Regions from separate parts of the Micromonospora sp. SYSU B005 genome, predicted to be linked through region 3. Evidence: riboswitches for the same ligand, from Rfam matches in the RefSeq annotation. Region 3 holds a riboswitch; each other region holds the start of a gene.
What was found. A riboswitch is a leader RNA that binds a small molecule or an ion and turns the genes downstream of it on or off. The one in region 3 is predicted to bind cyclic di-AMP.
Positions count from the first base shown of each region.

Region 1: linked by a shared signal. The riboswitch ahead of SM452_RS26610 (coiled-coil domain-containing protein) and the one ahead of SM452_RS24505 (C40 family peptidase) in region 3 are both predicted to bind cyclic di-AMP.
Region 2: linked by a shared signal. The riboswitch ahead of SM452_RS07355 (LysM peptidoglycan-binding domain-containing protein) and the one ahead of SM452_RS24505 (C40 family peptidase) in region 3 are both predicted to bind cyclic di-AMP.

Region 1 is NZ_JAXCFU010000016.1:53,165-63,348, reverse strand. Features, by position in the region: gene SM452_RS26615 (carbonic anhydrase) at 151-804, shown strand; gene SM452_RS26610 (coiled-coil domain-containing protein) at 862-1,890, opposite strand; cyclic di-AMP (ydaO/yuaA leader) riboswitch at 1,895-2,025, opposite strand; gene SM452_RS26605 (YibE/F family protein) at 2,180-3,454, opposite strand; gene SM452_RS26600 (SHOCT domain-containing protein) at 3,619-3,828, opposite strand; gene SM452_RS26595 (metal-sensitive transcriptional regulator) at 3,954-4,253, opposite strand; gene SM452_RS26590 (heavy-metal-associated domain-containing protein) at 4,334-4,540, shown strand; gene SM452_RS26585 (hypothetical protein) at 4,577-5,557, shown strand; gene SM452_RS26580 (heavy metal translocating P-type ATPase) at 5,575-7,830, shown strand; gene SM452_RS26575 (CsbD family protein) at 7,898-8,071, shown strand; gene SM452_RS26570 (RNA polymerase sigma factor) at 8,138-9,388, opposite strand; gene SM452_RS26565 (YciI family protein) at 9,385-9,747, opposite strand; gene SM452_RS26560 (DUF2786 domain-containing protein) at 9,848-10,184, opposite strand, start outside.
Region 2 is NZ_JAXCFU010000002.1:456,330-466,513, reverse strand. Features, by position in the region: gene SM452_RS07375 (hypothetical protein) at 1-548, shown strand, start outside; gene SM452_RS07370 (transglycosylase domain-containing protein) at 696-3,011, shown strand; gene SM452_RS07365 (M4 family metallopeptidase) at 3,424-5,487, shown strand; gene SM452_RS07360 (YbaB/EbfC family nucleoid-associated protein) at 5,623-6,072, opposite strand; gene SM452_RS07355 (LysM peptidoglycan-binding domain-containing protein) at 6,258-6,902, opposite strand; cyclic di-AMP (ydaO/yuaA leader) riboswitch at 6,901-7,046, opposite strand; gene SM452_RS07350 (LLM class flavin-dependent oxidoreductase) at 7,218-8,780, shown strand; gene SM452_RS07345 (winged helix-turn-helix transcriptional regulator) at 8,830-9,306, shown strand; gene SM452_RS07340 (SDR family oxidoreductase) at 9,339-10,037, shown strand.
Region 3 is NZ_JAXCFU010000013.1:17,090-27,273, forward strand. Features, by position in the region: gene SM452_RS24450 (VOC family protein) at 1-147, shown strand, start outside; gene SM452_RS24455 (GNAT family N-acetyltransferase) at 157-663, shown strand; gene SM452_RS24460 (dihydrofolate reductase family protein) at 642-1,253, opposite strand; gene SM452_RS24465 (hypothetical protein) at 1,333-1,878, opposite strand; gene SM452_RS24470 (hypothetical protein) at 1,992-2,624, shown strand; gene SM452_RS24475 (e9imm peptide) at 2,809-3,081, opposite strand; gene SM452_RS24480 (CPCC family cysteine-rich protein) at 3,078-3,677, opposite strand; tRNA gene SM452_RS24485 (tRNA-Gly) at 3,934-4,007, opposite strand; gene SM452_RS24490 (zinc metalloprotease) at 4,275-5,267, shown strand; gene SM452_RS24495 (pyridoxamine 5'-phosphate oxidase family protein) at 5,336-5,881, opposite strand; gene dcd (dCTP deaminase) at 5,960-6,538, shown strand; gene SM452_RS24505 (C40 family peptidase) at 6,611-7,645, opposite strand; cyclic di-AMP (ydaO/yuaA leader) riboswitch at 7,659-7,793, opposite strand; gene SM452_RS24510 (N-acetylmuramoyl-L-alanine amidase) at 8,032-10,065, shown strand; gene SM452_RS24515 (C40 family peptidase) at 10,136-10,184, opposite strand, start outside.

The DNA of each region.
Region 1 (10,184 bases), on a different contig from region 3:
CACCTGCCGAATCGGCGCGGTCCGGGGCGGAGCGGAGACGGGAAAGTATGAAATGCGTATCACGAATCTTGACGGACCCCGAGGGGCGTGTGACCGTGGGTCGCGAGGCCGTTCGGCCTGGTGGTTCCCCAGGTAGACGAGGTGAGGGACATGACGCCGAGCACCCCGGAACAGGCACTTGCCGAGCTGCGTGCCGGTAACCACCGGTTCGTCACGGGCGTCCCGCAGCATCCGAATCAGGACGCCGGGCACCGGGCGGCGGTCGCCGACGGCCAGCACCCGTTCGCGGTGATCGTCGGCTGCTCCGACTCGCGGCTCGCCGCCGAGATCGTCTTCGACCGCGGTCTCGGTGACCTCTTCGTGGTGCGTACCGCCGGGCACACCGCCGGGCCGGAGGTGCTCGGCAGCGTCGAGTACGCCGTCACCGTGCTGGGCACGCCGCTCGTGGTGGTGCTCGGGCACGACTCGTGCGGCGCGGTCCAGGCCGCCCGGGAGGGGGTCCGGACGGGTGCCGCCCCGGCCGGGCACCTGGGCGCGGTGGTGGACGCGGTCTCGCCGAGCCTGCTGCGCGCCGCCCGCCAGGGCGTCGAGGACCTCGACGGCATCATCGACGTCCACATCGCGCAGACCGTGGAGACGCTGCTGGCCCGGTCCGCCGTGCTGGCCGAGCGGGTGGCCGCCGGGCGGTGCACGGTGGTGGGCATGTCGTACCGGCTCGCCGGTGGCGAGGTGCGGACCGTGGCGCAGTCCCCGGCCCCGCTGCCCGCCCCGGCCGCGCCCGCCGACCCGGCGCTGGCGAGCTGACACATTCGGACGCGAAAAGGGGCCGCCCTCGGGCGGCCCCTTTTCGTGGTGTCCGGATCAGAGCAGCGACATGTGGACGTGGTCGGTGTGGTTCGACGGTCCGCTGTAGGAACGCCAGCCGGTGGCCGGGAACCAGATCTGCCGGTTCCAGATGACGTAGTAGATGCCCAGCCGGTCGGCGTTGCGGATCAGGAACGCGGCGACCTCGTTGCCGTACCGGCGGGTGTCGTTGTTGTGCCACGGCGCGAAGCCGCTGTTCTGCAGCGACCAGTCACACGCCTTGCCCTTGGGGTGCTCCCACGGCCCGCCGGACCGGTAGCAGCCCACGAAGCGCTTGAAGCCCGCGCGCCGGACCTCCTTGTACGCGTGCAGCGTGCGCGGCGTGACGCAGCCCGAGGTGGTCGGGTCGTCCTCGCTGCACGACTCGGCCTTCCACCCGCCGTCGGCGGTGCGGCCGGGGGCGATCTTGGCGACCGGTGAGGTGGCGGAGACCAGGCCGCCGGTGAAGCCGAGACCGCCGACGAGCTTCAGCGCGCGCTCGGCCTGCACCTTCTCGCGCTCCATCGCGTTCTTCTGCTTCTCCTGCTCGCGCACCTCGGCGTCGAGCGCGATCTTGGCCTGCTCGGCGCGGGTCTTGACCGCGTTGATGGCGGCCAGGCGCTGCGCGTTGAGGAGGTTCAGCTCGTCCAGGGCGTTGACCCGGCGGACGAACGAGTCGGGGGAGTTGCTCTCCAGCAGCATCGCCATCGCGCCCATCCGGCCGGTCCGGTAGGACTGGGCGGCGAGTTGGTTGACCTGCGGGCTGAGCGCGTCGAGTTCGGCCTGTGCCGTCTTCACCTCGGCCGCCAGCCGCCGCTGGCGGTCCTGGGACTTGGCGAGCTTCGCCTTGGCCTGGAGGAAGTTCCGGTTGGCGGAGTCGATCGCCTCGGTGATGAGCGGCGGATCGCCGTCCTCCTCGTGGCCCGAGGGGGTGCCGGGGGCCGCCGCGGCGGGGGCCGCGGTCGCCGGGTTCGGGCCGGCCAGCACGGCTAGCGAGGCCAGCACGGCCACCACGGGTGTCAGCCAGCGGCGCAGGGGTGCCGTCACAGTGTTCCCTTCCGTCGGCCGCCGACCGGGTTAGCTGACGGGTTCGGGACGGAAGTGGCCCCTACCGCTGTCGCGGATTCACCCCATGTACCTGGTTCCCCGGTTCGCCCGTGGGCGATTGGGCGGCGGCACCGCTGGCGCCGGTGCGCGCCTTCGGCGGTGACCGGCAGCGAGGTTACCTGACAGCACTCGTGAGGATCTACGTCCGGAAGCCGACCAATAGCGAGATTTCGCCGTGGCACACCGTGACCAGCGTCGCGTTTGAATTCGATGGTCACGCTGCGGAGTGTCACCATGCGGCCTCCGTACTCTTCCCGCCGCCGAGCGCCTCCAGCGCGTCGTCCCGTCCGGCCGGCGGCGGGGGCGCGGCGGGCGCCGGCTCCGCGCCGGGCGAGCGCCGCCCGGCGGTGGTCACGATCGCGGCCAGTCCGGTCGTCAGCGGTACGGCGGCGATCAGGCCGAGCGTCGCCACCGCGCTGCGGACGATCTCCTGGGCGAGGAACTCACTGGTGAGGATCTCGCTCACCGGGCGGGAGTCGGCGACCAGCAGGAGCAGCAGCGGCAGCGAGGCGCCGGCGTACGCCAGCACGATGGTGTTGACGGTGGACGCGATGTGGGCCCGGCCGACCCGGGTCGCCGCCCGGTAGAGCTGCCGCCGGGACAGCCCGGGGTTGGCGTGCGCCAGTTCGGTGACGGTGGCCGCCTGGGTGACTGTGACGTCGTCTAGCACGCCCAGCGAGCCGATGATGATGCCGGCCAGAAGCAGTCCGTGCAGGTCCACGTCGCCCTGGAACATGGACAGCGTGGTGGCGTCCTCGCTGCCGAAGCCGGTCAGGTGGGTGGCGGACGTGGCGAGCAGGCCGAGCACGCCGGTGACCACCAGGCTGCCGAGCGTGCCGAGCACCGCGACCGACGTCTGCGCGGTGATCCCGTGGGTCAGGTAGAGCACCACGAACATGATCAACGCAGCGCCCACGATCGCGACGAGCAGCGGCGGCTGGCCGGCGCCGATGCCCGGCAGCACGAAGCCGAGCAGGATGGCGAAGCTGGCCGCCAGGCCGCCGAGCGCGGCGAGCCCGCGCCACCTGCCGAACGCCACGATCGCGGCGGCGAACAGCACCATCAGCCAGATCAGCGGCGTACCGCGCTGGTGCTCGGCGATGTTGTAGGACTTCACCGCCGGGTCGGCCGGGTCGGTCAGCTCGACCAGGACGACCTCGTCGCCGACCGCGACCCGCGGCGCGCCCGGCCCGGCCGGGATCGGCGTCTCGACCTGCCGGCCCGCGTCCGGGCCCTGCTCGGCGGTGACGGTCACGGTGCCGCAGGGGCCACCGCCGCCCTCCGGGGCCTCCGGCGTCGGCGGGCAGGGCTCGGTGACCACCCGGGTCACCGTGCCGTGGTAGCGAGGGACGTCCGCGCCGCCGACCGGCTCCCGGTCCTGCCCGGGCCAGAGCACCAGCGCCGCGATCACGGTGAGCGCGAACAGCGGCACCACCACGGCGACGAGCAGCCGCCGTACGCCCGGCGGCGCGGCGGGTGCGGGGCGGGTGTGGTCGGCACCCATGACGTCTCTCCCAACGGTCGCGGCGACGCCTGGTCCGCCGGACCGGTCTGGTCACCCGGCCGGCGCGGACGTGTCGACCACGTCCGGGTCGTCGCCCGGCCATGGTAGGCAGCCCGGCCGGCCGCTCCCGCACACCGTGGCCGGTGACGCGCGTCCCGCGCGGGTCAGGCCAGGCCGGCCCGGCGCCGCCGGTACTCGTCCTCGTCGATCTCGCCGCGGGCGTACCGCTCGTCCAGGATGCGCCGGGCCGTCGTCGGGCCCAGGTACTGCGGGCCGGTCCACCGCACGGCCGCCCAGACGAGCCCCGCCAGCACGGCGAGCACCAGCAGGGACCAGATCCACATCCAGCCCATCATCGGGCTCTGCCACATCATCGGGCCGCCCTCCGTCCGTCACCGCGGGTCCGCCGGGCCGGCCTGCCCGCCACGTCGACGGTACGTCCGCCCGGGTGCGCCGGCACGGGTCGATGTGCCCTGGCCCGAGGGTCGGAGGTCCCCGCTCAGCCGCGCTTCATCAGGCGGCCGACGGCGGCCATCATCTCGGTCGCCATCTCGTCGGCCCGGCCCTCGGCGGCGCCCTCGTGCATGCAGTGCCGGGCGTGGCCGTCGAGCAGGCCCAGGCCCACCTTGTCCAGCGCCGCCTGGATGGCCGAGATCTGGGTCAGCACGTCGATGCAGTAACGGTCGTCCTCGACCATCTTCTCGATGCCACGGACCTGCCCCTCGATCCGGCGGAGCCGGGCGAGGAGTTGGTCCTTGCTGGCGGTGTAGCCCCGGGTCGGGCTGGACGGCGCGGTCATGAAACCGAGGATAGCGTACCCCTCGGGGGTATGCTAACGTTCGGAACGTACCCCTGGGGGGTATCAGATCGGAGGGCGAGATGGAGACCACCTACCAGGTGAACGGCATGACCTGCGGGCACTGCGTCAACTCGGTGAGCACCGAGCTGAGCGCACTTCCGGGCGTCACCGACGTCCAGGTCGACCTGGCCGGCGGCCGGGTCACCGTCACCAGTCAGAACCCGCTGGACGCGGACGCGGTCCGCGCGGCGGTCGACGAGGCCGGCTACGACCTCGTCGGTGCGTGACGGGTCCGGCGGACCCGCGACAACCGAGGAGACACCATGAACACGGCGACGAAGCTCAGCGGCTTCGCGCTCGGCCTCGTGGCGGTGTTCGGCGCGGCGTACGGGATCGGCAACCTGGCCGATCCCGTCGCCCCGGCCGCCGAGACCCGACACGACGACACCGGCAGCGACCACGGGGCCGGCGATACCGGCCACGGTGACGAGAGCCAGGCGGGCGGCGCCTCCGCGCACCTGCCCGGCGGGCTGCTCGTCTCCGAGCGCGGCTACACGTTCCAGCCCGCCGACGCCCCGGCCGGGCAGTTCGCCTTCCGGATCACCGGCCCGGACGGCGCACCGGTCACCCGCTTCGAGGTGGCCCACGACAAGCGCATGCACCTGATCGTCGCCCGCCGGGACCTGTCCGGGTTCCGGCACGTCCACCCGGAGATGGCCGGCGACGGCACCTGGCGGGTCGCCTCGCCGCTCGGCGGCCCCGGCGTCTGGCGGGCGTTCGCCGACTTCACCCCCGAAGGCGGCGAGCCGCTGACCCTCGGCCTGGACGTCACGGTCCCCGGCGAGCTGACCGCCCAGCCGTTGCCGGCGCCGGTGACCAGCACCACAGTCGACGGCTACACGGTCACCCTGACCGGCACGCCGGAGCCGGGCCGCACCAGCCGGCTCACGCTCTCCGTCAGCCGCGACGGGCGGCCGGTCACCGACCTTGCGCCCTACCTCGGGGCGTACGGGCACCTGGTGGCGCTGCGGCAGGGCGATCTGGCGTACCTGCACGTGCACCCGGAGGGCACGCCCGGCGACGGGCGCACACCGGCCGGTCCGGCGATCACGTTCGCCGCCGAGGTGCCCTCGGCCGGGGCGTACCGTCTCTACCTGGACTTCCGGCACGGCGACGCGGTGCACACCGCCGAGTTCACCGTCCTGGCCGGCGACCGGACCGCGCCCGCGCCCGCCGCGCCGGCATCCACCACCGCACCGACCCCGGACGCCGGACACGGCACCCCGGGGCACGGGCACAGTTGAGCGCCGGAGGTGCCGCGATGACTGCCACGGGAAAGGCGCTGCCCACCGCGCCGAACCTGATCGAACTGGCGATCGGCGGGATGACCTGCGCGTCCTGCGCCGCCCGGATCGAGAAGAAGCTCAACCGGATGGACGGCGTCGAGGCGACTGTGAACTACGCCACCGAGAAGGCCACCGTCCGGTACGCCGACGACATCGCGCCGGCCGACCTGATCGCCACCGTCGAGAAGACCGGCTACACCGCCGTGGTGCCGCCGCCGCCCGAGCAGGCGGAGGCGGCAGCGGCCGGGGAGCCGGTGGACGAGCTGCGCACCGCGCGTACCCGGCTCTGGGTCTCCGCCGCGCTCACCCTGCCGGTGATCGTGCTCGCCATGGTTCCGGCCTGGCAGTTCGACTACTGGCAGTGGGCCTCGCTCACCCTCGCCGCCCCGGTGGTGGTCTGGGGCGGGCTGCCGTTCCACCGCGCCGCGCTGATCAACCTGCGGCACGGCGCGGCGACCATGGACACACTCGTCTCGCTCGGCACGCTGGCCGCGTTCGGCTGGTCGCTCTGGGCGCTGTTCCTCGGCGACGCCGGCATGCCCGGGATGAAGCACCCGTTCAGCCTCGACATCACCCGCGGCGACGGCGCCGGCAACATCTACCTGGAGGCCGCCGCCGGGGTGACCGTGTTCATCCTGGCCGGGCGGTACTTCGAGGCGCGCTCCAAGCGCACCGCCGGGTCGGCGCTGCGCGCCCTGCTCGAACTCGGCGCCAAGGACGTGGCGGTGCTGCGCGACGGGCAGGAGACCCGGATCCCGGTCGGCCGGCTCGCGGTCGGCGACCGGTTCGTGGTCCGGCCCGGCGAGAAGATCGCCACCGACGGTGTGGTCGAGGAGGGCACGTCCGCGGTCGACGCCAGCATGCTCACCGGCGAGTCGGTGCCGGTCGAGGTTGGCCAGGGCGACGCCGTGGTCGGCGCCACGGTGAACGCCGGCGGCCGGCTGGTGGTCCGCGCCACCCGGGTCGGCGGGGACACCCAGCTCGCCCAGATGGCGCGGCTGGTGGAGCAGGCACAGACCGGCAAGGCGGCGGTGCAGCGGCTCGCCGACCGGATCTCCGGCGTCTTCGTGCCGATCGTGATCGCGCTGGCCGCCGGCACGCTCGGCTGGTGGCTCGGCACCGGCTCCGGGCCGACCGCCGCGTTCACCGCCGCGGTGGCCGTCCTGATCATCGCCTGCCCGTGCGCGCTCGGCCTGGCCACCCCGACCGCGCTGCTCGTCGGCACCGGCCGCGGCGCGCAGCTCGGCGTGCTGATCAAGGGGCCGGAGGTGCTGGAGTCCACCCGCCGGGTCGACACCGTGGTGCTGGACAAGACCGGCACCGTCACCACCGGCCGGATGGCGCTGGCCGAGGTGCTGCCCGCCGACGGCGAGGACGCCGACGAACTGCTCCGGGTGGCCGGTGCGCTGGAGGCCGCCTCCGAGCACCCGATCGCGCGGGCCGTCGCCGAGGCCGCGGCCGAAGCCGGACCGCTGCCGCCGGTCGGCGAGTTCGCCAACGCCGAAGGGCTGGGCGTGACCGGCACCGTCGACGGCCGGACCGTGGTGGTCGGCCGGGCCCGGCTGCTGCGGGAGCGGGGTCTCGACGTACCCGAGGAGGTCGTGCGGGCGGTGACCGGCGCGGAGGCCGCCGGGCGGACGGCGATCCTGGCCGGCTGGGACGGGCGGGCCCGGGGCGTGCTCGCGGTGGCCGACGCGGTGAAGCCGACCAGCCGGGCGGCCGTCGCGCGGCTGCGTGAGCTGGGCCTGAAGCCGGTGCTGCTCACCGGCGACAACACCACCGTGGCGAAGGCGGTGGCGGCCGAGGTCGGCATCGACGAGGTGATCGCGGAGGTGCTGCCCGCCGACAAGGTCGACGTGGTCGAGCGGCTCCAGCGCGAGGGCCGAGTGGTCGCGATGGTCGGCGACGGGGTGAACGACGCCGCCGCGCTGGCCCGCGCGGACCTCGGGCTGGCCATGGGCACCGGCACCGACGCGGCCATCGAAGCGGCCGACCTGACGCTGGTCCGGGGCGACCTGATGGCCGCCGCGGACGCCATCCGGCTCTCCCGGCGGACGCTGGCGATCATCAAGGGCAACCTGTTCTGGGCGTTCGCCTACAACGTCGCGGCGCTGCCGCTGGCGGCGGCCGGACTGCTCAACCCGATGCTCGCCGGGGCGGCCATGGCGTTCTCGTCGGTGTTCGTGGTGGGCAACAGCCTGCGGCTGCGGAGCTTCCGCCCGGTCGGGTGAGGGGATTGAGCCGACGACCGACGGGGTAACCAGTTGTCGTCAGGCAACCGCATCAGTGGAGGTCATCATGGGTCTGGACGACAAGATCGACAACGCTTCCCAGGACACCGCGGGCAAGGTCAAGGAGGGCGTCGGCCGGGCGACCGACAACGAGCGCCTCGAGGCCGAGGGCCGCAACGACCAGGCGGGCGCCAAGCTCAAGCAGGCCGGCGAGAAGATCAAGGACGCCTTCAAGAGCTGAGTACGTGACGCACACACACCACCGGGTCGGCCCACGGGCCGGCCCGGAGTGCTGTCCGGGTGCGGGTCAGCGCGGCCGGTCACCGGCCAGGCGCGCGGCGCGTACCTCCAGATAACGCCGCTCCGGCAGGCTCGTGGTGGCCCGCGCGGCGGCCAGGTACGCGGCCCGGGCCTCCGCACGGTCACCGGCCAGGTCGAGCAGGTGCGCGCGGACGGCGGCGAGCCGGTGGTGCCCCGAGGTCCGGTCGTCGCCGTCGAGCGTGGCCAGCAGCGCCAGCCCGGCACGCGGGCCGTCCACCATGGCCACCGCGACGGCCTGGTTGAGCGTGACCATCGGGTTCGGCGCGACCCGCGCCAGCACCCGGTAGAGCGCGACGATCTGCCGCCAGTCGGTGTCCTCGGCGGTGGGCGCCTCCGCGTGCACCGCGGCGATCGCCGCCTGCACCTGGTACGGCCCCGGCGCCGACCAGGTGAGCGCCTCGGTCACCAGCGCCACCCCCTCCGCGACGGCGTCCCGGTCCCACCGGCTGCGGTCCTGCTCCGCCAGTGGCACCAGCTCGCCGTCCGGCCCGGTACGAGCGGCCCGGTGCGCGTCGGTGAGCAGCATCAGCGCCAGCAACCCGGCCACCTCGCCGTCGTCCGGGAGCAGCCGGCGCAGCTCCCGGGTCAGCCGGATCGCCTCTGCGGTCAGCTCGGCCCGGTGCAGCGCCTCGCCGCTGGACGCGGTGTAACCCTCGTTGAAGACCAGGTAGAGCACCCGCAGCACGGCGGCCAGCCGCTCGTCCCGGTCCGCCGGCGACGGCAGCGTGAAACGCGCGCCGGACGCCTCGATCCGCTGCTTCGCGCGGCGGATCCGCTGGCTCATCGTCGCCTCCGGCACCAGGTAGGCGCGGGCGATCTCGGCGGTGCTCAACCCGCCCACGGCGCGCAGTGTGAGCGCCACCTGCCCGCTCACCGGCAACGCCGGATGGCAGCAGAGGAACAGCAGCTTCAACGTGTCGTCCCCGCTCGGGGTCTCCTCGTCGGCGGGCGGCGCGACGGTCGCGTACGCGGGCTGCCGCACCGCCACCGCCACCTCGCGTTCCCGGCGGGCGTGCTCGCTGCGCCACTCGTCGGTGAGCCGCCGGGTGGCGACGGTGACCAGCCACGAGCGGGGATGGTCCGGCAGGCCCTGTTCCGGCCACTGCACGGCGGCGGCCAGCAGCGCCTCCTGGACCGCGTCCTCGCAGGCGTAGAACTGGCCGTGCCGCCGCACGAGCACGCCGAGGACCTGCGGCGCGAGCTCACGCAGCAGATCCTCGACCGCCCGCGACGTCACATCTCCGTCCCGGCCTGCTCCATCACCGCGCGCACCTCCAGCACACCGAAACCGTGCCGCACGTCCGGCCAGCGCGCGGCGATCTCGGCGGCCCGCTCCGGGGTCTCGCAGTCGACGGTCAGGTAGCCGGCGAACTGCTCCTTGCTCTCCATGAACGGCCCGTCGGTGATCTCGGCGCCGCCACCGGCGGCCGGACGGGCCGTACGGGTCTGCGAGGGGTGAGCGAGCGCCTCGCCGCCGACCAGCTCGCCGGACTCGGTCAGCTCCTTCATGATCTCGTCGACCTCACCGAAGATCGCGGTGCGTTCCGCCTCGGACAGCTCCTCCACGAAGCCGGGCCGGTTCCAGATCAGCAGCATGTACTTCACGGTGCACTCCTCGGATGCGGGCCACCGGCGGTGGCGCCTCGCAGACGGGTCGGAGCCGGTCCGCCCGATCCGACATCATCCCCCGGGAAGTTCAGCGGCCCCCGCGTACCGGACGGCGTGCCGGGCGGCCCGGGTCGAGCGAGGCCCGGTCGGCCGCGCTGGTGCCGGAGACCCAGCCCTGCTCGTCACGCACCTGGAGGCGGTGCCGGGTGGTGCCCGGAAAGAGCTGGTCGACGCGTTCCCGGACGGCGTCCGAGCGGGCCGCGAGCACCGGCAGCAGCCGGTCGTCGTCGAGTTCCTCTGCCGCCGCCGCGCTCGCTGACCGCAGCCGGTCGCCGACGCGCAGCGCGAACGCGTTGAGGAACGACTCGTCGTACCCCTTGGTGCGTCGCCCGCCGGCCCTGCCGCGTTCACCCCGGCCGCGCAGC
Region 2 (10,184 bases), on a different contig from region 3:
CGTCCCGCCGCCTGCCGGTCCTCGCCGCCGTGGCGCGGATCTGGACCGAACACGCGTTGCTGTTCGGCGACGCGTTCCTGCTGCCCGACGGCAGCGCCGCCACCGTGTGGTTCCACCGCTACCGCCCGATCCCCGCCCCCCACCGGTACGCCGACCGGCTCGCCGGCGCCGCCGGGGCGGACGAGGACCGGTTCCGCCGCCTCGGCGTGGAGCTGGCGGCACGCCGTCCGGCCGAGCCGCACAACCATCTGGCGCTGCTGGCTGCGCCCCGGGGCGGCGCGACGCAGGCGCTGTCCGCGGCGCAGCGCCGGATGGACACGTTGAGCCTGCCCACGTACGCGCATCCGTGCGCCGGTGAGCAGGCGGAGGAGCTGCTGCGGCGGCACGGCTACGCCGAGCGGGAGACGTTCGCCGCCCCCGACGGCACGACGGTGCGGTCGTTGTGGCGGTCGGCGCCGTTCCACGCCGGCGGCAACGACAGGTGGCGGACCCGCCGGGCCGCCCGCCGGGATCGCGACGGCCGCGCCGCCGGATGGGCGGCGCGCTGACCGGGTGAGCCCTCCGGGCCGGGGCGGCGCCCGTGCGCCCCGGCTCGGAGCACGCCACACCGTCCGGGTTCTTCGGCCGGTGCCGTCGGCGCTGCTCGGTTAGCCTGCGAGCCGGGCACGACTCAGCCGAGCAGTCGGAGGTAACGCGTGCGGAACAGCGGATCCACAGCGGAACCGGGCGGCGCGGCACCGGTGCGCCCGAGGCGCAAGCGGCGGCGTCTGCTCGTCGTCCTCGCGGTCTGCACGCTGCTGGCCGGCTGCGGGCTGGTCGCCGGCGGCTACTACTTCGACAGCGTGCCGACGCCCAGCGACCTGAAGCTGCCCGAGTCCACCACCGTCTACTACGCCGACGGGCGCACGCCGATGGCGAAGCTGGGCGCGCAGAACCGCACCATCGTGCCGTACGACGAGATGAACGACTCGGCGAAGCAGGCGATCGTGGCGGCCGAGGACCGTACGTTCTGGACGAACCAGGGCATCGACGTCAAGGGTGTGCTGCGGGCGGCCTGGGCCAACATCAGCGGCGGGCAGCGGCAGGGCGCGTCCACCCTCACCCAGCAGTACGCGCGCATCGCCGCGGACCTGCGCGGGGTCACCTACTCCCGCAAGCTGCGCGAGGCGGTGATCGCGTGGAAGCTCGACGACGCGTACTCCAAGGAGGAGATCCTCGGTTTCTACCTGAACACCGTGCCGTTCGGGCGGGGCGCGTACGGCATCGAGGCGGCCGCACAGACCTACTTCGGCAAGACGGTACGCCGGGACGCGCCGGCCGCGCGGCAGCTCACGTCGGCCGAGGCGATGGTGCTCTGCGCGATGGTGAAGCAGCCGGAGGCGGACCCGGCCGACCCGGAGGGCTCGCCCGGCTACGACCCGCGCCGCAACGCGCTGGCCCGGCAGAACTCGATCGACAGGTGGAACTACATCCGCGACGGCATGGTCAAGCTCGGCTACCTGACGCCGCAGCAGGCGGCGGATCTCGCGTACCCGGACACGGTCCGGCCGATCGACAAGGACGCGGGCCGGTCCGACCTGGACCGGCCGACCGGCCTGGTGGTCAACCACGTGCTCGCCGAGCTGCGCGAGACCGAGCCGTTCCGCGGTAAGCCCGACGAGGTGATCCGCGACGGCGGCTACCGGATCGTCACCACCATCGACAAGCGGGTGCAGGACGCGGCCGAGGCGGCGGCGGACATCCGCCGCGACACCGCGCCGCAGGCGGTACGCGGCCAGCCGCGCAACTGGCAGGCGGCGCTGGTGGCGGTGGAGCCGGGCACCGGCCGGGTGCTCGGCTACTACGGCGGCGACAAGGGCTCGGGCGCGGACTACGCCGGCTGGTACTACGACGAGAACGGCGAGACCCGCGGGTTCGGCCAGCATCCGCCGGGGTCGTCGTTCAAGGTGTACGACCTGGCCGCAGCCGTCCGCGACGGGATCTCGGTGAAGCAGCGGTTCGACTCGCCGGACACCAAGGAGTTCCCCGCCTCGGGGCGCACCAAGGGCAGCGCGGCGGGGCCGATCCGCAACGCCGAGCACGCGCCCTGCCAGCCGGACTGCGCGCTCTGGGAGGCGACGGTCGCCTCGCTGAACGTGACCTACTTCGAGCTGACCGAGAAGCTGGGCACCGCCAAGGTGATCGAGACGGCGCGGCAGGCCGGCGTGGAGTCGATGTGGGAGACGGTGCGGGGCAATCCCCGGCCGCAGCGCGTCGACCTGCGCAGCGACCCGGCCGACGAGGTGGCGAAGCGGTTCTCCACCGAGGTCGGGATCGGGCAGTACGGCATCACCGTGCAGGACCACGCGAACGGGATGGCGACGTTCGCCGCCGGCGGCAAGCGTGCCGACGCGCACTTCGTCCGGTCGGTGAGCAAGGACGACGAGGACGTGTGGACCGAGCAGTTGCGTACGACGGATCTGGGCCTGGACCGGGAGGCGATCGACCAGCTCGACTGGACGCTGCGCCGGGTGCGGGCCGCCGAGCTGGGCAACGGCTGGGACTCCGCCGGCAAGACCGGCACCTGGCAGGCCGGTCGGAGCACCACGCAGAACGTGCACACCTGGATGGTGGGCTGGACCGGCGCGCTCGCCTCGGCCGTCTGGCTGGGCACCACCGACGGCAAGCCGCTGCGGACCAAGGGCGGCAGCTACGAGGTGTACGGCTCGACCGGCGCCGCGCCGATCTGGCGGCAGTTCATGACCCGGGCCACCGCGGCGATGAAGCTCGACCCGGAGAAGTACCGCTTCGGTCAGCCGGCGTTCCCCGGCGATACCCCGGAGCCGACGCGGTCCGCGCCACCGCCGCCGACCACCGCCGCGCCGACACCGTCGGAGTCACCGAGCCCCAGCCCGTCCTCGTCGAGCCCGAGCCCGGAGCCGACCGGGCGGCCGACCTCGCGGCCGACGCTGACGCCGTCGCTGCCACCGCTGCCCACCGTGTCGCCGACGCGGACCCGCGGCCCGCGCTGACGCGGCCGGGCGACGGCTCGGCCGCCGCCCGGCCGCAGGGGCGGCGGCCTCGCGTCTATGCGCGCCATTCGCACACAGCGGCAACGTCCGCAATTTGCACCGGCGTCCATCCACCGTCGGCGATGTTCGCCCTGATCAGCGCCTATTGAAGATCATGGTTGCCTGAATCGACGCGTGCGGCGACACGCCCGACTGTCAGTCGTTGCCCAGGTCACTTATTGCTCCGGGCTCGCGCGGCGTGTGATTGTGCACCAGCGAGCCGCCGACCCCCGGCGAATCGCGACGGTCGATCTGTCGACCCGGAGCCACGCCGGCAGCTCCGGTGACCGGCCGTCACCCTGCCTCGCACCACCGCGCCGCCCGTCCCCACCGGGCTCCGTGCGGCGCGCCTGTAGAACAGGAGCAAACCCCCGTGAAACTCTCACCTCGCCTCGCCGCGCTCACCGGCGCGGCCGCGACCGGCCTGCTCGCCGCAGGAACCGCCGCCGCCGTGCAGGCCGCGCCACCCGGACCCGCCGCCCCGAACCCGGCGCAGGCCCGCGCGACCGCCGCCGACTCCGCCCGCGCCCTGGTCGCGAACCGCCCCGCCTACCTGCAGGCCGGCTCCGACGACGCGTTCGTCCAGAAGCCGGTCATCTCCTCCGAGGGCACCCAGTACGTGCCCTACGAGCGCACCTACAAGGGCCTCCCGGTGGTCGGCGGCGACTTCGTGCTCGCCACGGACTCGGCCGGCAACCTGAAGTACGCCTCGGTCGCCCAGCAGCGGCCCATCGGCGCCCTCGCCACCACGCCCGCGCTGACCCCGGCCGCCGCCGCGAAGACGGCGCGCGCCCAGCTCAAGACCGTCGACGCGGTCGAGGGCACCACGCTCGTGGTCTACACGCTCGGCGCCGCACCGGCGCTGGCCTGGGAGACCACGGTACGCGGCACCGGCGCGGACGGGCCCAGCCGGCTCACCGTCGACGTCGACGCCCGCACCGGCGCGGTCCTGCGCAAGCAGGAACACGTCGTCCGCGGCACCGGCACCGGCGCCTGGAACGGGCCCAGCCCGCTCACGCTCAACACCACCCAGTCGGGCTCCACGTACACCATGAAGGACCCGACCGTCACCAACCTGAGCTGCCAGGACGCGGCGAACAACACCACGTTCAGCGGCTCCGACGACGTGTGGGGCAACGGCACCGCCACGAACAAGGAGACCGGCTGCGTGGACGCGCTGTTCTCCGCGCAGACCGAGCACAAGATGCTCGCCCAGTGGCTGGGCCGCAACGGCGCCAACGGCAACGGCGGCTACTGGCCGATCCGGGTGGGCCTCAACGACCAGAACGCCTACTACGACGGCAGCCAGGTGCAGATCGGCAAGAACACCGCCGGCCAGTGGATCGGCTCGCTGGACGTGGTGGCGCACGAGATCGGCCACGGCATCGACGACAACACCCCGGGCGGCATCTCCGGCGGCGGCACGCAGGAGTTCGTGGCTGACACGTTCGGCGCGGCCACCGAGTGGTTCGCCAACGAGCCGTCCAGCTACGACGCGCCGGACTTCCTGGTCGGCGAGAAGATCAACCTGGTCGGCTCCGGCCCGATCCGCAACATGTACAACCCGTCGGCGCTCGGCGACCCGAACTGCTACTCCAGCAGCATCCCGTCGACCGAGGTGCACGCCGCGGCCGGCCCGGGCAACCACTGGTTCTACCTGCTCGCCAACGGCAGCAGCCCGACCAACGGGCAGCCGTCCAGCTCGACCTGCAACGGCAGCAGCGTGACCGGCCTGGGCATCCAGAAGGCCATGAAGATCATGTACAACGGCATGCTGCTGAAGACCTCGTCCTCGTCGTACCTGAAGTACCGCACCTGGACGCTGCAGGCGGCGAAGAACCTCTACCCGGGCAGCTGCGCGGAGTTCAACACGGTCAAGGCGGCCTGGGACGCGGTGAGCGTGCCGGCCCAGTCCGGTGACCCGACCTGCTCCGGCGGCACCCCGACGCCCACCCCGAGCACCACGACCACCCCGCCGTCGGGCGGTTGCTCCGGCAACAAGCTCGCCAACCCGGGCTTCGAGTCGGGCAACGTGACCTGGAGCGCCTCGTCCGGCGTCATCACCACCGACAGCGGCCAGGCCGCGCACGGCGGCTCGTACAAGGCGTGGCTGGACGGGTACGGCTCGTCGCACACCGACACGCTCAGCCAGTCGGTGACGATCCCGGCCGGATGCCGGGCGACGTTGAGCTTCTGGCTGCACATCGACAGCGCGGAGTCGACCACCAGCACCGCGTACGACAAGCTCACCGTCAAGGCGGGCAGCACCACGCTGGCCACGTACTCAAACCTGAACAAGGCCACCGGCTACGTGCAGCGGTCCTTCGACGTCTCGTCGCTGGCGGGCACCACGGCGACCATCTCGTTCAGCGGCGTGGAGGACAGCTCGTTGCAGACGTCCTTCGTCGTCGACGACACCGCGGTCACCCTGAGCTGACCGTGGCGTAGCGCGGCCGGTCGTCGTCCTCCCGGCGGCCGGCCGCCTCGTCGTGTCAGGCCGGTGCCGCGTCGCGCGTGGTCGGCGCCGCGTGCGGGTGCGGCGCCTCGTCGTGCCGGGGCGTGTGCGGTCGGGTCAGACCGCGCGCCCGGCCCGGGACCCAGCGCCGCGGTCGCGGTGGATCCGCGCGGCCGCCTCGTGCATCGCGCGGCCGAACAGCTCGGCCTGGTCGCCCATGCTGCCGAGCCGGGCGGCGAGCGCGTCGGCGTCGGCCCGGGCCGACGCGCTGACCCGGTCGTCCAGCTCGGACAACGCGGCGTTGGCGGCGGTCACGAGGTGTCCGCAGAGGACGTCGAGGGGCTCGCCGGCCAGCTCCGGGTCGATCGTCACGGAATCGAGCCGGCCACCCTGGACGGCGACCGCGCGGACCCGGCCGCCGGCTGCAGTGCCCTCGGCGAGCAGCAGGTCGCCCGGCTCGCCGTCGGCGTGTGCCGAGGCCCGGGAGCGCATCGCGGTGAGCGCCTGCTGCGTGCGGGTCAGCAGCTCGTCGATGCTCGCGGCCGCCGAGAACGGGTCGTTGGTCATATCCGCGCTTTCTTCACGTCTTAGCCGAGCATGCGTGACCCTAGCAACCGGCTCCGACGAATCGCCGTCACCGGCCGGTCCGGGTCGCGTCCCGGCGCCGCGAGCAGGCCGGACACCGGCCACGCGGCGTGTCGCGGACGGCCGGGCGCCCGGCCGGGACGAACCGGCCGGGCGCTCGGACGAGGTCAGCGCAGGCGCAGCTGCTGACCGGGGAAGATCAGGCCCGGGTCGTCGCCGACCACGGCGCGGTTGCGCTCGTGCAGGGCACGCCAGCCGCCGTCGACGCGCTGCGCCACGGCGATCTCCGACAGCGTGTCCCCGCGCCGGACGACGTACGTCCCGGCGCCGGACGACGGCCGCGGCGCCGCCTTCGTCGTGGCGCGTTCCGGCGCGGCCTTCGTCGCGGCGGCCCGCTTCGGCGCCGCCTTCCTCGGTGCCGCCTTCGTGGTGGCCCGCTCGGACCGGGTCGCCGTGCTGGCCGAGCCGCCCTTCTTGCCGCAGACCGGCCACGCGCCGATGCCCTGGCCGCGCAGCACCTTCTCCGCGACGGCGATCTGCTCGGACCGGCTGGCCAGGTCGGCGCGCGCGGCGTACTTCTGGCCGCCGTAGCCGTTCCAGGTGGTGCGGGAGAACTGGAGCCCGCCGTAGTAGCCGTTACCGGTGTTGATCTTCCAGTTGCCGCCTGACTCGCAGCGCGCGACCGCGTCCCAGTTGACGCCCGCGCTGGCCGGAGCGGCCGGGCCGAACAGGGTCGCGGCGCCGACGGCGGCGCCGGCCAGGACCGCTCCGAGAGCGGTACGGCGGCTTCGGGCTGAGTATTCAGTTGCCATGTGGATTCCTCCACGCCGACGAGGTGAGCTGTCGGGTTCGGGCCGAGGAGCCCGGCCGCCGGTGGCGGCTTCACCCCGAGGTGACGATGCACCGTGGAACGTGTGGTTCCCCCGCTCCCGCACGAGGTTCGGTTACCGGGGCCGGCGGCGGGATTTGGCGTTTCCGGCCTGCGGTGTCCGCGTCTGCGAACGAAACCGACGCTAGGAGCGATTTGTGATGATCGTCCACTTCTTGTGACGCTCTTCACCCGGCCGGGCGACCGGCGGCGGCGCTACGGTGGCAGGGCCAGGCAAGATCACGGGAGGGCTTGACGGATGACCGATCACGGACACGAGCTGACCTTCGGCGGCTTCATCACCCCCGCCGCCGGGCAGCCCGACCAGGTGGTGGCGCTGGCCCGGCTCTGCGAGCAGGTCGGGCTGAACCTGGTCACGTTCCAGGACCACCCCTACCAGCCGGGCTTCCTGGACACCTGGACGCTGATGTCCTACGTGGCCGCCGCGACCGAACGTATCCGCCTGGCCGGAAACGTCCTCAACCTGCCGTTGCGCCAGCCGGTGGTGCTGGCCCGCAGCGTCGCCAGCCTGGACCTGCTCACCGGCGGCCGGGTCGAGCTGGGACTCGGTGCGGGCGCGTTCTGGGACGCGATCGAGGCGGCGGGCGGGCGACGCCTGTCCCCCGGCGCCGCCGTCGAGGCCCTCGACGAGGCGATCCGGGTGATCCGCGAGGTCTGGGACACCGACCGTCGCGGCATGATCCGCGTCGACGGCGAGCACTACCGGGTGGTCGGCGCCAAGCGCGGTCCGGCGCCCGCGCACCCGGTGGGCATCTGGGTCGGCGCGTACAAGCCGCGCATGCTGCGCCTGGTCGGCCGCGCCGCGGACGGCTGGCTGCCGTCCCTGTCGTACCTGCCGAAGGGCCCCGACGAGCTGCCCGCCCTGAACGCGCTCGTCGACGAGGGCGCTCAGGCCGCCGGGCGCGACCCGGCCACGATCCGCCGCATGCTCAACGTGACCGGCACGTTCGCCCGCTCGTCGGCCGGTTTCCTGGCCGGGCCGCCGGAGCAGTGGGTGGAGGAGCTGGCCGGGCTCACCCTGGAGCACGGCATCACCACGTTCATCCTCGGCAGCGACGAGCCGCGCGCGATCCAGATCTTCGGCCAGGAGGTCGCGCCCGCCGTGCGGGAGCTGGTCGCCGCCGAGCGCACCGCGCCCGCCGGCGGAACCCGCACGGCCGCCGACGAGCAGACCGCCGCCGCCGGCCCGAGCACGCTCGGCGTCACCCCCACCCCCGACCCGGGGGTACGCCTGAGCGCGCGCCGCCCCTGGGACGAGTCCACCCGCCCGAGCGCCCCGCCGCCGCCGGCCGGGCACGTCTACCCGGCCCGCGGACAGGCCGCCGGGCAGCACCTGGTGGACGTGCACGACCACCTGCGCCAGGAGCTGGCCCAGGTGCGCGATCTGCTGGAACAGGTCAAGCAGGGCACTGTCTCGCCGGGCCGGGCGCGGGCCGCCCTCAACGAGATGACCATGCGGCAGAACAACTGGACGCTCGGGGCGTACTGCGCGGCGTACTGCACGATGGTCACCCAGCACCACGGGCTGGAGGACGCCTCGATCTTCCCTCACCTGCGCCGCTCCGAGGCCGGGCTGGCGGCAGTGCTGGACCGCCTCGAGGAGGAGCACGTGGTGATCCACGGCGTGGTGGAGAGCGTCGACCGGGCGCTCGTCGAGCTGGTCCGGCACCCCGGCGACTTCACGCAGCTCCAGGAGGCGGTGGACCTGCTCACCGACACGCTGCTGTCGCACCTGTCGTACGAGGAGCACCAGATCGTCGAGCCGCTGGCCCGGCACGGATTCTTCCCCGGCCAGCTGTGAGGTAGCTGACTTCTGCTTTCCTAAGTCAGGGGGGGGTACCGTCGACGCCATGACGGACCTCCTCGCGCAGCGTGACTCCTGGTCCACCGCCAACTGCTCGATCGCCCGGGCACTGGAGGTGGTCGGCAACCGCACCACGCTGCTCCTGCTGCGGGAGGCGTCGTTCGGCACCCGCCGCTTCGACGACTTCGCCCGGCGGGTCGGCGTCAGCGAGCCGGTGGCCGCCGCCCGCCTCAAGCAACTCGTCGCCGACGGGCTGCTCGACCGGCGTCCCTACCGCGAGCCCGGGCAGCGCACCCGCGACGAGTACGTGCTCACCGCGAAGGGCAGCGACCTGATCCCGGTGCTGGTCGCGCTGCGGCAGTGGGGCGACGCGTACGCCGCCGACGAGGCGGGCCCGGCGGTCCGGGTGGCCCACGACGAGTGCGGCGCCCCCGTGCACGCCCGGCTGCGCTGCGACGCCGGGCACGACGTACCGCCCGGTGAGCTCGCCGTCCTGCCCGGTCCGGGCCTGCTGTCCGCCTGACTCCCCTCCCTCACCACACCTCGGAGCGACACATGAAGATCGCTGGAAGCACCGCCCTGGTCACTGGCGCCAACCGCGGCTTCGGCCGGCACCTGGCCGCCGAACTCGCCGCGCGCGGTGCCACCGTCTGGGCCGGCGCCCGCAACCCGGACGCCGTGGACCTGCCCGGCGTGACCCCGGTACGCCTGGACGTCACCGACCCCGCGTCGGTCGCCGCCGCCGCCGAGCGGGCCGGTGACGTGACGCTGCTCGTCAACAACGCCGGCGTGAGCACCGGCACCGACCTGCTCGACGGCGACCTCGAGAAGATCCGGCTGGAGCTGGAGACGCACTACCTCGGCACGCTGTCGGTGGTGCGGGCGTTCGCGCCCCGGATCGCCGCGAACGGCGGCGGCACGATCCTGAACGTGCTGTCCGCGCTGTCCTGGTTCACGTTCCCCGGCGTCGGCGCGTACGGCGCGGCCAAGGCCGCCGAGTGGTCGATGACGAACGCCCTGCGCCTGGAGCTGGCCGGCCGGGGCGTCCGCGTCGCGGGCCTGCACGTGGGCTACATGGACACCGAGATGGCCGCCGCCGTACCCGGCCCGAAGGCGCACCCGGCCGACGTCGCCCGGCTCGCCGCCGACGGCATCGAGTCCGACAGCTACGAGATCCTGGCCGACGACGTCGCCCGCCGGGTCCAGGCCGGCCTGTCCGGCGGCGTGGCCGCGCTCTACCCCGCCCTCCCCTGAGCCGACCGGGCTCGCCGCCCCGGCGCACCGGCTCAGCGGCCCCTTCACCAGCCAACGGCGATTACGGCCGGCCGCGCGGCTGGACACCAGGCCGGCGCCTCACCGGCTCCAGCAGATCCAGCCCGACCCACACCCGTCCACCCAGGC
Region 3 (10,184 bases):
TGGCAGCGGGTGGTCGACTCCAGCGTCTTCACCGTGCTGACCGGCCCGGTCCCGCGCTTCGGCGCGCGCGGCACCGGCACCTCGATCTACGTCAGCGACCCGGACGGCAACACAATCGAACTGCGCTGCTACCCGGCCGACGCCTAACCTGGGCCGATGCCGGAGCTGGAACGTCTCGCCGCCCACCACGCACCCGCCGTACTGCGGTTCGAGCGGGAGAACCGGGCCTACTTCGCCCGGTACGTCCCCGACCGGGGCGACGACTTCTTCACCGGCTACGCCGCCCGGCACGCGGCCCTGCTGGACGAGCAGGAACGCGGCACCTGCCACTTCCACGTGCTGGTCGGCGACCACGGCGCCGTGCTCGGGCGGTTCAACCTGGTCGACGTCGCAGACGGCAGCGCCGAGCTGGGCTACCGGGTGGCCGAGCGCGCCGCCGGGCGCGGGCTCGCGAGTGAAGGCGTACGGCGCGTCTGCGAACTGGCCCGCACCGAGTACGGGCTGCGGCGGCTGGTCGCCTCGGCGGCGCTGGCGAACCCGGCCTCGCTGGCGGTGCTCCGTCGCGCCGGTTTCGTGCCGGATCATCGGGTGGAGCTGGACGGGGAGCCCGGCCTGCGGCACGTGCTCGACCTCCGCGCGCCCTACGCGGCCGCGTCCCCGTAGGCGGGCGCGCCGGCCGGCTCGTACGTCAGTTGCAGCGTGCCGTGGGCGTGGGTGACTGACTCGGTGAGCCGCAGCGCGCTCGGCACCGTCCCCTCGCCGAACAGGCGCTTGCCGGTACCGAGCACGACCGGGTACACCCACAGGTTGAGCCGGTCGACAAGGCCGAGGCGCAGCAGCGACTGCACCAGGTCCAGGCTGCCGATCACGTGCACCTCGTCGTGGCGGGCCTTCATCTCGGTGACGCGCTCGGCGAGGTCACCCTTAACCAGCGACGAGTTCTCCCAGGCCAGCGGGTCGGCGAGCGTACGGCTGGCCACGTACTTCGGTACGCCGTTCAGCAGGCCGGTGAAGGGGATGTCCGCTGGCGCCTTCGGCCAGTAGCCGGCGAAGATGTCGTACGTCTTGCGGCCCAGCAGCAGCGCGTCCATGCTGCTGGCCTGCTGGAACATCACCGCGCCGGACTTGTCGTCGAGCAGCGGCATCTGCCAGCCGCCGTGGCTGAAGCCGCCCTCGCGGTCCTCGTCCGGTTCGCCGGGCGCCTGCGCCACGCCGTCGAGGGTCAGGAACTCGGTCACGATCAACTTGCCCATGGGTCCGCTCCTCCGGTTTCCGCTCGTCCCCCGTCAGACCCGTCAACGACCCGCAACTCATCGCCGCCACCGAGCCGATCTACTCGTGCCGGACGAACCTGAAGGGCACCCCGTCGATCTCCGTGACGTACCCGATCACCGGCACCGGGTTCCTCAGTTCCGCGATCTCGGCAAGCAATGCGGTGGCAGTGCCGGCGTAGGGCTCGGGCGGATCGATCAGGGCGGTATCGCAGACCACCGTCGGCCACTGCTCGGGAGGGCCGTCGTTCAGGTGCCAGCAGAGCAGATAGTCGAGGTTCACGGCTCCCCACACCCGGAGGTCTCCCGGTGAGGTGCCGAAGTGGTACGGGAACCCTCCCGTGCACTCCGCCCTCTCGTTCATCGCGTGATGCCAGTTCCGCGCGTACAGGAGGAAGTCCGGTACGCCCCAGTCGGAAGGATGAAGCACTTCCAGGAAGCCGAGGTTGCCGTGTGGGAAGCGCTCGACGAAGCGTCGGTAGTCCTCGGGAAAGGGGTGGCCGGCGGCCTCGGTGAGGGCCGGCCAGTCGACCTCGATTCCCGCCGACCCGTCCCAGTCGAGCAGGACGGCGAGCCGGTCCGTCGTCGGCGAAGCGCTCGGTGTCATTCGGCGACCTCCGGCAGATGATCGTAATCGAGTGCACGCCCCGTCCGTCTCCACCGTAAGATCAATCTCTTCGGCAGGCGTACGCCTCCGGAGTCCTCGAAGGCGGATTCGCCATGATCCCCGATCGGACTGAGACAAGCGGCCTCCTGGACGAGGCGCTGACGGGTGTGGCCGTCGCGTTCCAGGGCATGACGGCCCACGAGCAGGAGTCCAACTGCGAGTGCCACTGGGGCAGCGCGGAGGAACTGGCACTGCTGAAGACGCCGGACGTGCCGCTCGACGAAGACCTGCTCCGTCGCACGTACTGGGCTGCGGACTGGCGCTATCCCGGCCCGCTGCTACGCCGGATCCTGCCCCAGGTGACTGAGCGCCTCGTGGACGGCCGAATAGTGGCGACGGAAGGGCTGGACAGTCTGGCCCGCTTCTTCGCCGTCTCTCCCTGGCAAGAGTGGCCGAGGGAGCAGCAGGCCGCCCTGCGGAGGTTCCTGAACGTCTGGTGGGTACACGTCCTGGTCGAGCCCGACGCGAACGTGCCCGCACATGCGGCCCTGTCCTTCCTCGCCGAGGCCACCACCCGGCTCACGCCGTGGTTGGCCGACTGGGCGGAGGCGCTGGCCGACGAGCCGGCCAGGCGACAGCTGGTCGAGGCCATGGATGCGTGGATGTACGACCTGGGGGCGACGCGCTCCCGTGGTCGAGTTCGCACGGCATCGACGCGTGGGCCCCCGCGCTGCAACTGTGGGTGATAAGGCACGCGCCGGCCGTCCTGCGCGAGTACGACGCGTCGGCCGAGCTGCTCGAGGACATCAGCCGGTTCAGCCTGCCCGATTCCGAGCGGTACGACAAACCGCTCTCGCGGTGGCGCGCCGGGCGCCCGTGGCCTGAGTGACGTACGGAAGGCCCTGGCCTGACTTCGCGCCCCCGCGACGGCTACGCCCATGGCGTGGACCGCATCTGGATCGGCTGGTAGGCCAAGGCGCGGTCGACCACCTCAGCAGCCGTCAACTCGGGGTCGCTCCAGTAGATCAGGTTGGAGACATAGCCGCCTGGACAGACGAGGCCCCGCTCAAGTTGGTCCAGCCATCCGCCCAACTCATCGTCATCCGCGTAGTCAACACTCATGATCCGCTCGACGAGGGCGATGGCCTCATCCCGAGTCATCAGTGTGCGCGACCGTTCATCAGCTCCCACACCTGCGGTCACGCCCCTTGCCGCCCATGCCGGCCAGCTCTCGAACGACGATCAGCCCAAGTAGCGCTTCTCTCAATCAGCAGCCTTACCGCGCGAACATCCGGCACCACCAGGTGCCACAGAAGTTTCTTCGACTCCAGCCAGCCCAGGCCACGCTCGCGCATCAGAGCAATGGCTGCATCCACCGGCATCCCATCAGCGAGCCGGCTCCGCAATTCTTCGAACTGCTCAGGCCAGTCCGATCGCAGCTCGGCACAGGCACCGAATCGCTCGAAGTTCTCCCGCGCCTCGGTCAGGGTCAGCCCGTTCGGCCCGCTCAACTCGTCGGCGCTGAGGTCATCTGTCCCGTCATCCTGCCAGAAACACACCAGACAGATCCCATGCATGCCACGCTCGTCGAGCGTGAGGCACTGGCAGCACGGACACGCATACGGCCCACCCTCCGGCCCACGACGCACGAATCTCGACGCTCGATCAGCCACGCCTTGAATCCTGTCAAACCGGAGACAACCCGCCGCCATCCCGTCTACCGCCGACCCGCCCGTCTGGGGAGCGGGCCGCAGCGTCCGGCTTTCACTGCACACTGCCAAGGAGCGCGACGAGCACATCGCTGACGGACTCAGCTCGCAGAGGGAGCGGCCGCCACCGTCGCCCAGGTCCTCCAGCTCGCCGACATCGTTCCCGGACGCCTTCACGTCCTGATTCTGCTAGCCGCTTCGCCAGCCTCAGCTACTCGCGAGCGGGCTCAGCGAGCAGATCAAGAAGGGCCGTGATCGGGCACGTAGCGGGCACGGCCAGCACAAGAAGCGGTAGCAACGACTGAGGCCCCAACCAGGAAACCTGTCCTGAGCTGGGGCCTCACGTTGGAGCGGGTGACGGGAATCGAACCCGCACTGTCAGCTTGGGAAGCTGATGTTCTGCCATTGAACTACACCCGCAGCGGCACCACTCTACCTGAAGCCCCCCACCCCCGTGCAGTCAGGTGCACGCGCCACCTCGGCGAGGTGGCGGCATCGGCGGGCGGTCGACCCCGCCACCTCCCCGAACTGGAGTGGATCAAGCACCCACCGGAGCCGGCTGGCGCGAAGTTGCACGTCGGAAACGTATGGGCGTTCTCAAATGCGTCGATGGGATGTAACGTCTGCCCCACGTTTCCGAACCGGCGTGACACACCCCCTGCCACGCCGTCAGAAAGAGGTGGGCCCATGGGACTCCGTCCCAACCTGCTGACCCGGCGTACCGCCGGTGTCGCGACGTCGACCCTCGCGCTGCTGCTCAGCACCGCCGCCGTCGGCGTCGTCCCCGCTGCCTCGGCCTTCTCGGCCGCCCCGGCCGGCGTCTGCGCCGAGCCGGCCGACGCCCACGCCGACGAGCACGCGAACGCTCGCGTCGCGAAGGGCGGCAACGCCAAGCTGGACCCCAACCACCTGACCGCCAAGCAGGTCCGTGACCGCGAGGCCGACCTCGCCGCCGCGCAGCGCGAGCGGGCCGGCTTCCGGACCGGCGCCGTCGCTCCGCTGGCCACCGTGACGATCCCGGTCGTCGTGCACGTCATCCAGGAGAACAGCACCCGGGCCGGCGGCAACATCACCGACTCGATGATCAACCAGCAGATCACCGTGCTGAACCAGGCGTACGCGGGCTCGACCGGCGGCGCCGCCACCGCGTTCGGGTTCCAGCTCACGAAGATCAACCGGGTGACGAACCCGTCGTGGTACCCGATCGTGCAGGGCTCCTCCGCCGAGCGCTCGATGAAGACCTCGCTGCGCGAGGGCGGCAAGAACACGCTGAACATCTACCTCGGCGAGCTGAGCGACAGCCTGCTGGGCTGGGCGACGTTCCCGAAGCGGACGCTGGACAAGATGGACGGCGTGGTGGTCCTGAACGAGTCGCTGCCCGGCGGCACCGCGACCAACTACAACCAGGGTGACACCGGCACCCACGAGGTCGGCCACTGGCTGAACCTCTACCACACCTTCCAGGGCGGCTGCTCCGGCTCGGGCGACAGCGTCTCCGACACCCCGGCCGAGGCGTCCCCGGCGTACCAGTGCCCGACCGGCCGCGACACCTGCTCGACCGCCGGCAAGGACCCGATCACCAACTTCATGGACTACACGTACGACTCCTGCATGTACCAGTTCACCGCCGGCCAGGCGAGCCGCATGCTCACCGCGTGGAACGCCTACCGCGCAGCCTGACCTGTCGTACCGCGTACCGGTGCCGGCCCTGTCCTCGGACGGGCCGGCACCGTTCGTCGTGGGCCGGGTCAGGCGGCCGGACGGCGGGTGTCGAAGCCGTGCCGGCCGCGCCGGGCCTCCGCGGCCACCGGCTCCCGCCGGGCCGGTTCGGCTCCGCGCGGGTCGAGCCAGACCCGCACCTGCGGCGGGGCGGCGCCGGGCTGGGCCACCGGGTCACGCCGGGTCAGCATCGCCGCCTCGACGGTGAACTCGAACAGCCGCCAGTCGCCCTGCGGCGACGCGCGGGCGATCCGGGCCAGCCGCGTCACAGTGGCCGGGTCGGTCACCGGTCGTGCGCGCCCGGCGATGTACGCCTCGTCATCGCTCTCCTCCGGCGGGAACGAGTGCAGCGCGTAGCGGCCGTCGCGTTCGAGGTCGCGGCGCTTCGGCGAGTCGATGACGAAGCACCACAGGCCGTCGTCGGTGATCACCGGGGACACGGGATGGACCCGGGGGCCACCGTCGGCGCGGACCGTGGCGAGGTAGCCGAAGCCCGGCCCGTACTGCTGCATCAGGAGGCGGATCTCGTCGGCGAGGCGGGGCTCGTCGGCGGCGAATTCGGACCAGGAAGCCATGTGGACACTCTATCGAACACGTGTACGAAGATGTAGTGCGACACGCAGGTCACCCGTACCGGTCGCTATGGTGTTCCGATGCTGCTCTCCGACCGCGACCTGATCTCCGAGATCAAGGCCGGCACGCTCGCGCTGGAGCCCTTCGAGCCCACGCTGGTGCAGCCGTCGAGCATCGACGTACGCCTGGACCGGCTGTTCCGGGTCTTCAACAACCACCTCTACACACACATCGACCCGTCGGTGCAGCAGGACGACCTGACGTCGATGGTGGAGGTGCCGGAGGGGCAGCCGTTCGTGCTGCACCCGGGCGAGTTCGTGCTCGCCTCCACGCTTGAGGTGATCTCGCTGGGTGACCAGCTCGCCGGCCGGCTGGAGGGCAAGTCGAGCCTGGGGCGGCTGGGGCTGCTGACGCACTCGACAGCAGGTTTCATCGACCCCGGCTTCTCCGGCCACGTCACGCTGGAGCTGTCGAACGTGGCGAACCTGCCGATCACGCTCTGGCCGGGCATGAAGATCGGGCAGCTCTGCATCTTCCGGCTCTCCTCGCCGGCCGAGCACCCGTACGGCTCGGCCGTCTACGGCTCGCGTTACCAGGGGCAGCGCGGTCCGACGCCGAGCCGGTCCTGGCAGAGCTGGCGCACCTGGCCGACGCGCTGACGACGCCCGCAGTTGTTAATAGGGGCCCCCTCCTCTACCGGAGGCGTTAAGAGGGGGGCCCTTCCTTACACCTCAGCCGGGACGGCCGTAGCTGTTGATGTCGCCGTCGTCGACCCGCTTCATGGTGATCGGCTTGCCGGACTGGGAGGCGTGTACCACCCAGCCGTCGCCCACGTACATCGCCACGTGGTGCAGGTCGCCGTAGTAGAAGACGAGGTCACCGGCGCGCAGCTCGGCCCGGCTGATCCGCTTCGTCACGCCGTGCTGCTGGCGTGCGCTGTGCGGCAGCGAGACGCCGCCCTTGGCCCAAGCCGCCATGGTGAGGCCCGAGCAGTCGAAGTGGTCCGGCCCGGCCGCGCCCCAGACGTAGATCTTGCCGATCTGGGCGCAGGCGAACTTGACCGCCGCACCGGCCGGGCCGCCGGGGTAGCCGGCCGGGCACGGCGCCGGGCGCAGCGGGCCGCCGCCGCCCTTGCCGTACACCTTGAGCCGCAGCTTCTCCAACTTGGCGATCTCGGCGTCGATCTGCTTCTTCTTCGCCGCGAGCTGGGCCTCGGTACGCGCCAGCCCGGCGATCATCTCGTCCAGCGGCTTCTTCTTCGCCGCCAGCTCGTCGCGCAGCGCGGCCACGGAGCGCACCTGCTCGTGCTGGCGGTGCGCGAAGCGGTCGAGCAGTTCCAGGCCGGTGACCAGGTCACCGGGTGAGCGGCTGCCCAGCAGCGCGTTCACTGTGGAGAGGTTGTCGCCCTTGTAGGCGTCGGCGGCGAGCCCGCCGACCTGACCGAGTGCGGCGTCCACCCGGGCCTGGAGGGGTGCGATCTGCCGGCCGAGCACGTCGGCCTGCTTGCGCCGCGCGGCGAGCTGCTCGCGTACGGCGTTCACCTGTTCGATGACCGGTTCGAGCTTGTTCCAGTCGCGGTCGATCTGGGCCTCGATCTCGGCGACCGAGGGTTCGGCGTGTGCCGCCGTGGCGCCGCCGGTCAGGACGACTGCGGTGCCGACGAGGGCGGCGAGGGCTGTGGTGAAGCGGGACCAGCGGGTACGCGGCACAGCCGTGGACCGGTCGACCGACCGGCTCGACGACGGCCGCGGGGCATGGAGTGCCACCGGGCGTCCGTACTCCTTCTTCCGTACCGCCTACCGGGTTAGCTGACGGATTCGGGCGGGAAGGGAGCCGCCCTACCGCATCGCTGCGGATTCACCCCAGGTACCTGGTTCCCCGGCTCGCCCGGAGGCGACTCGGCGGTGTCGGACCGTCACCGACCGGGTTGGACGGTGAGACGTGCGGCCGACGATTCACCAGAGTAGGGACCACCGTTATCGATCCGCAACTTCCAGCGCTGTGACACTCCGTACGCGATGACGGGCCGCACCCAGGTCGGAGGTGAAATTTTCTTTCAAGGCTGATTACTCACTGGAAAGGTATTGACCCCCGTGGGTGTGCGGAGTGAGGGTGGAGACGCAGTGACCCCCATCCCTGTCCAGGAGGTTCGATGCACCTCTCCGCCCCGCCGTCGGGCAGACGGATACTGCTCGCCGCCGCAGTGGCGACAGCCACCGCGCTGGCGACGACCGGCCCGGTGACCGCCGCGCCGGACACGTCCGCGCCCGCGAGCGACAGGCAACAACAATACGCCGCCGCGGCGGCCGAGTACGGCGTGCCGCAGAACGTGCTGCTCGGCGTCTCCTATCTGGAGTCCCGCTGGGACACCCACCCCGGGCAGCCGAGCACCAGCGGCGGCTACGGCCCGATGCACCTGACCGACGCCGCGCACATCCTCGCCATGCCGGGCAGCGCCCACGTCGACGAGGACGAGGACCCGCGCGGCGACGACTCCCGGCCGCTGAAGCTCGACCCGGCCACCGCCGCCGCGCCGGAGCGGGAGACCCCGCTGCCGCCCGCCTCGCTCCAGACGCTCGACGCCGCCGCCGCGCTCACCGGGCTCGACGCGGGCACGCTGCGCACCGACCCGGCCGCGAACATCCGCGGTGGCGCGGCGCTGCTGGCGTCGTACCAGAAGGCTCTGGGCGGGCCGGTCGGCGCCGGCACCGACCCGGCGGCCTGGTACGCCGCGGTGGCCCGGTACTCCGGCGCGGACACCTCGGACGCCGCGGCGGCCTTCGCCGACGAGGTCTACGACCAGCTCGGCCAGGGCGCCAGCCGGACCACCGACGACGGCCAGCGGGTCACGCTCGCCGCCACCGCCGCGACGCCGGACCGGTCCCGGCTGGCCCGCCTCGGCCTGCGCAACGCCGAGCGGCCGGACGGGCTGGAGTGCCCGGTGCGGCTGGCCTGCGAGTGGATCCCCGCGCCGTACGAGCAGCTCAGCAACGACCCGGGCGACTACGGCAACCACGACCTGGGCGACCGGCCGAAGCAGCAGAAGATCGAGTACATCGTCATCCACGACACCGAGGGCTACTTCGGCCCGAGCGTCGACCTGGTGAAGCGGGCCGACTACCTGGGCTGGCACTACACGCTGCGCTCGGTGGACGGCTACATCGCCCAGCACATCAAGACCAAGGACGTCGGCTGGCACGCCGGCAACTGGTACGTCAACGCCAAGTCCATCGGCCTGGAGCACGAGGGCTTCGCCGGTCAGGGCACCTGGTACACCGAGGCGATGTACCGCACCTCCGCCAAGCTGGTGCGGCACCTCGCGCTGAAGCTCGGCATCCCGATGGACCGGCAGCACATCATCGGTCACGACAACGTGCCCGGCATCACCGCCGCCAACGTGGGCGGCATGCACTGGGACCCGGGACCGTACTGGGACTGGTCGCACTACTTCGACCTGATGAAGGCGCCGTTCCGCAGCACCGGCACGCCCCGTACCGGCCTGGTCACCATCGACCCGGACTTCGCCACCAACCGGCCGGCGTTCACCGGCTGCAACCAGCAGCCGCCCGGTGTCCCGACGCCCCGGCCGCCGGCCGAGCCGTGCCCGTCGCGGGGTTCCTCCGCGGTGATCCTGCGGACCGCGCCGAGCCCGGACGCCCCGCTCGTCAACGACCTCGGGCTGCGCCCGGACGGTACGCCGGACACCATGTACATCTCCGACCACGGCGCCCGCGCCTCCGCCGGCCAGACGTACGCGCTCGCCGGCCGCCAGGGTGACTGGACGGCGATCTGGTACCTCGGCCAGAAGGCGTGGTTCCTCAACCCGGCCTCCGCGCCGACCGCCAAGTGGGCCACCGGCTTCGTGGTGACCCCGCGGCCCGGCAAGGCCACCATCCCGGTGTACGGGCGGGCCTACCCGGAGCAGGCCGCCTACCCGGACACCATCCCGTACCAGACCATCTCGCCGCTCCAGTACACGTTCGCCGCCGGCCAGCGGTACGCGGTGGGCGGGGTGCTGCCCGGCGAGTACTACCGGGCGGTCTCGTTCGACGGTTCGGCCCCGGGTGACCGGACCGTGGTCCGCGGCAAGAACCGCTACGTGCAGGTCCAGTTCGGTCACCGGATCATGTTCGTGAACCTGGACGACGTGCTGGTCCTGCCGTCCCCGGTCGGCACGCCGCGCTGACCCGGCACCGCACACGGGAAGGCCCCCGGTCCGCGTGGACCGGGGGCCTTTCCGCTGCCAGGGGTTCGGGTCAGGCGACCCGGACGAAGCCGGCGAGCGGCTGGGTGCTGATGCTCGAC